Regions from separate parts of the Streptomyces sp. R33 genome, predicted to be linked through region 1. Evidence: riboswitches for the same ligand, from Rfam matches in the RefSeq annotation. Region 1 holds a riboswitch; the other holds the start of a gene.
The links. Region 1 has a riboswitch for S-adenosylmethionine ahead of thrC (threonine synthase). Riboswitches for the same ligand answer to the same signal wherever they lie in the genome.
Positions count from the first base shown of each region.

Region 2: another riboswitch for S-adenosylmethionine. It lies ahead of AB5J51_RS28250 (aminotransferase class V-fold PLP-dependent enzyme); the one in region 1 lies ahead of thrC (threonine synthase).

Region 1 is NZ_CP165727.1:4,884,117-4,886,313, reverse strand. Features, by position in the region: gene thrC (threonine synthase) at 1-1,226, opposite strand, end outside; SAM riboswitch class I at 1,244-1,393, opposite strand; gene AB5J51_RS22450 (glucosyl-3-phosphoglycerate synthase) at 1,591-2,197, shown strand, end outside.
Region 2 is NZ_CP165727.1:6,138,752-6,140,948, forward strand. Features, by position in the region: gene trpD (anthranilate phosphoribosyltransferase) at 1-880, shown strand, start outside; SAM riboswitch class IV at 977-1,093, shown strand; gene AB5J51_RS28250 (aminotransferase class V-fold PLP-dependent enzyme) at 1,311-2,197, shown strand, end outside.

The DNA.
Region 1 (2,197 bases):
GCGGTCTGCCCGCTGTCCGCGGCCACCGCCTCCAGGGTCTTGAGGCCGTCGCCGGTGTTCAGGACCACCGTGGTCAGCGCGGGGTCGAGCTGCCCGTTCTCGATGAGCTTCTTGGTCACGCCGACGGTCACGCCGCCCGCGGTCTCGGCGAAGATGCCCTCGGTCTGCGCGAGGATCTTGATCGCCTCGACGACCTGTTCGTCGGTCACGTCCTCGACGTAGCCGCCGGTGCGGCGCGCGATGTCCAGGACGTACGGGCCGTCGGCCGGGTTGCCGATGGCCAGCGACTTGGCGATGGTGTTCGGCTTCTGCGGGCGGACCACGTCGTGGCCGGCCTTGAACGCGGTCGAGACCGGGGAGCAGCCCTCGGCCTGGGCGCCGAAGATCTTGTACGGCTTGTCCTCGACCAGGCCGAGCTTGATCAGCTCCTGCAGACCCTTGTCGATCTTCGTCAGCTGCGAGCCGGACGCGATCGGGATCACGATCTGGTCGGGCAGCTGCCAGCCGAGCTGCTCGCAGATCTCGTACGCGAGCGTCTTGGAGCCCTCGCCGTAGTAGGGGCGCAGGTTGACGTTGACGAAGCCCCAGCCCTCGCCCAGCGGGTCGCCGATGAGCTCGGAGCAGAAGCGGTTGACGTCGTCGTAGTTGCCCTCGATGCCGACCAGGTCGCCGCCGTACACACCGGCCATGACGACCTTGCCCTGCTCCAGGTCGTGCGGGATGAACACGCAGGAGCGGAAGCCGGCCCGGGCGGCCGCGGCGCCGACGGCGCCGGCCAGGTTGCCGGTGGAGGAGCAGGACAGGGTGGTGAAGCCGAAGGCGCGGGCGGCCTCGACGGCGATGGCGACGACGCGGTCCTTGAAGGAGTGCGTCGGGTTGCCGGAGTCGTCCTTGACGTACAGCTTGCCGGTGACGCCGAGCTCCTTGGCCAGGTTGGCCGCGTCCACGAGCTTGGTGAAGCCGGGGTTCAGGCTGGGCTTGGAGGCCACGTCCGCGGGGACGGGCAGCAGCGGGGCGTAGCGCCAGATGTTGTTCGGGCCGGCCTCGATCGCGGCGCGCAGGGTGTCCGGGTCCCCGGTGGGAAGGTCGTAGGCGACTTCCAGAGGTCCGAAGCACTCGACGCAGGCGAAGATGGGTCCGAGCTCGAAGCGGGTACCGCACTCACGACACGAGAGGCCGGTGGCAGGTCCGAGATCGACAGAGGTGGCAACAGTCTGTGCAGCCATGATGGCGAGGCCCTTTCTCCTCATCTTCCCCATGGCGCACTTCGCCATGAGACGGAATTGGCACCTTCCCTAGCCGGGGACCTCGCTGCTGCAAGCAAGCGCGAGAACCGACTGGAGGGTTGCCGGGGCTTCAACGGGCCGTGTCCCTCTGCCCCTCTGGATGAGCGGTATGGCACCGGTCCGCGCGCTCCATGGCGCGTCCGGGCGTTTGTACGCGGGGACCCCCGGCATGCGGTGGTCCTTCGCGTTGTTCAAGACTGTAACGGAAGGTCCGGGTGGTTGAGACAGCCGTCCGAACCGCGAGATGGATCACTTTTCGGCTGAAACCCGCCGAGGGCGAACGAGGAAACAGGGAGTGCCGAACGTGCTGGAAGAGGTGGAGCGCTGGTTTGCGGACCGCTCCTGGTCCGCGGCCGACCGACCGCTCGACCAGCTGCTTTCCGCCAAGCGGGCGGCAGGCACCACGGTCAGCGTCGTCCTGCCCGCGCTCGACGAGGAGGAGACGGTCGGTGCCATCGTCGAGGTGATCCGCCGCGATCTGATCGACGGGCTGCCGGTGCCGCTGGTCGACGAACTGGTCGTCGTCGACTCCGGTTCCACCGACCGGACCGCCGAGGTGGCCGGGAAAGCCGGCGCCCGCGTGGTGCACCGCGACGACATCCTGCCGCGGATCCCGGCCGTGCACGGCAAGGGCGAGGTGCTGTGGCGCTCGCTGCTGGTGACCACCGGCGACATCGTCTGCTTCGTGGACGCCGACCTGCGGGACTTCTCCTCCGCCTTCGTGTCCGGGATCGTCGGCCCGCTGCTGACCGAGCCGGACGTGCAGTTCGTCAAGGCGATGTACGACCGCCCGCTGGGGGACTCCCCCGGCCAGGGGGGCCGGGTCACCGAGCTCGTCGCCCGCCCCCTCCTCAACCTCCACTGGCCGCAGCTGGCCGGCTTCGTCCAGCCGCTGGGCGGCGAGTACGCCG
Region 2 (2,197 bases), 1.3 Mb from region 1:
GGGGGAGACCGTCGCGGAGATCAACGGCCTCGTGCGGTCCATGTACGGGCACGCCAACCTGATCGAGGTGCCGGGCCGGACGGTGGACATCGTCGGCACCGGCGGCGACGGGGCCAAGACGGTGAACATCTCGACGATGTCGTCGATCGTGGTGGCCGGTACGGGCGCCAAGGTCGTCAAGCACGGCAACCGGGCCGCGTCGAGCGCGAGCGGTTCCTCGGACGTGCTGGAGAAGCTCGGCGTCAACCTGGACCTCACCCCGGCGCGGGTCGTCGAGGTCGCGGAGGAGGCCGGGATCACCTTCTGCTTCGCGGTCAAGTTCCACCCGGCGCTGCGGCACGTCGCCGGGGCCCGACGGGAGCTGGGCATCCGGACCACCTTCAACTTCCTCGGCCCGCTGACCAACCCGGCGCGGGTACGGGCGCAGGCCACGGGCGTCGCGGACGCCCGGGTGGCCCCCATCGTGGCGGGCGTACTGGCGGAGCGCGGCTCCTCGGCTCTGGTGTTCCGCGGCGACGACGGCCTGGACGAACTGACCACGGCGTCGACCTCGCGGATCTGGTGGGTCCGCGACGGCAAGGTCACCGAGCAGACCCTCGACCCGCGTGACGTGGGCATTTCCCTGGTCGACGTCTCCGCCCTGGCCGGCGGGGACCCCTCGTACAACGCGGACGTGGCCCGCCGCCTGCTGGCCGGCGAGACCGGCCCGGTCCGCGACGCCGTCCTGCTGAACTCGGCCGCCGCCCTGGTGGCGCTGGACCCGGGCACCGGCAGCCTGGAGGAGCAGATCGCGGCCGGCATCACCCGCGCGGCCGAGTCGATCGACTCGGGCGCGGCGCGGGCCGCCCTTGACCGCTGGGTGCAGGCGAGCAACGCCTAGCCAGGCCGCGCCGGAAAGGCGTGAAAGCGATGACCCCGGTCCACGATGCGGACCGGGGTCTTGCGCGTGAGGGATCTTGTGGCAGGATGCTGACCAGGTCACGAGTGACAGCGTTTAGGCCCCGGCTTGCTGTCCGGCAACCCTCCTTCCGTGGCGGGGTGCCCCGGGTGATGACCAGGCCGTAGGCAGAAAGGCCCACGGCAAGCGCGGATCCCTCGACACCAGGGGTCCTGGTCTCTCGAGGAGTTTTTCCGTGAGCAAGCGAATGCGATAGGGCGACTCCGCCCCTTCTTCACCCTCCGCACGGCACCCAGCCGTCCGTGCGTCGAGGCAACTCCCGTACCCACAGCCGCATGCGCGACCGCGCATCCGTGCACCCGCGTACGGGCCGTCCGAAGCCATTCAGCCTGTCCCGCCGGGAGATACCGCCATGTCCACGTACCCGAACGCCGTCGCCACCGCCGCCGTTGCCGCTCCTGCCGCCCCCGCCTGTGCCGAGCCGCTGCCGGTCCTCGGCCGCGACGTCACCGTCCCGCTCGTCACCGGCGGCGAGGTCACCTACGCAGCCCTCGACTACGCGGCCAGCGCCCCCGCCCTGCAGCGGGTCTGGGACGACGTCGCCGCGTACGCCCCCTACTACGGCAGCGTGCACCGCGGTGCCGGCTACCTCTCCCAGCTCTCCACCGACCTCTTCGAGCAGAGCCGCGCCACGGTCGCCGAGTTCCTCGACTGCCGCCCCGCGGACCAGGTCGTCTTCACCCGGTCCACCACCGACTCGCTGAACCTGCTGGCCGCCGTACTCCCGGCCGGCTGCCAGGTCTTCGTGTTCGAGACCGAGCACCACGCCTCGCTGCTGCCGTGGGGCGACGCGCAGGTCACGTACCTCAACGCCCCCCGGACCCCGGCCCAGGCCGTCGAGACCCTCGAGCGGGCGCTGGCCGAACGTGACCCCTACGGTCCGGCGCTGGTCTGCGTCACCGGCGCCTCCAACGTCACCGGTGAGCTGTGGCCGGTGAAGGAACTCGCCGCCGCGGCGCACGCCCACGGCGCGCGGATCGTCCTGGACGCCGCCCAGCTGGCCCCGCACCACCCCGTCTCCGTGCAGGAGTTGGACGTGGACTGGGTGGCCTTCTCCGGGCACAAGCTGTACGCGCCGTTCGGCTCGGGCGTACTGGCCGGCCGCGCGGACTGGCTGCAGCAGGCGGAGCCGTACCTGGCCGGAGGCGGCGCCTCCCGGAAGGTCGCCCGCCGCGCGGACGGCGGCGTCGACGTCGAGTGGCACACCACGGCCGCGCGCCACGAGGCCGGCTCCCCGAA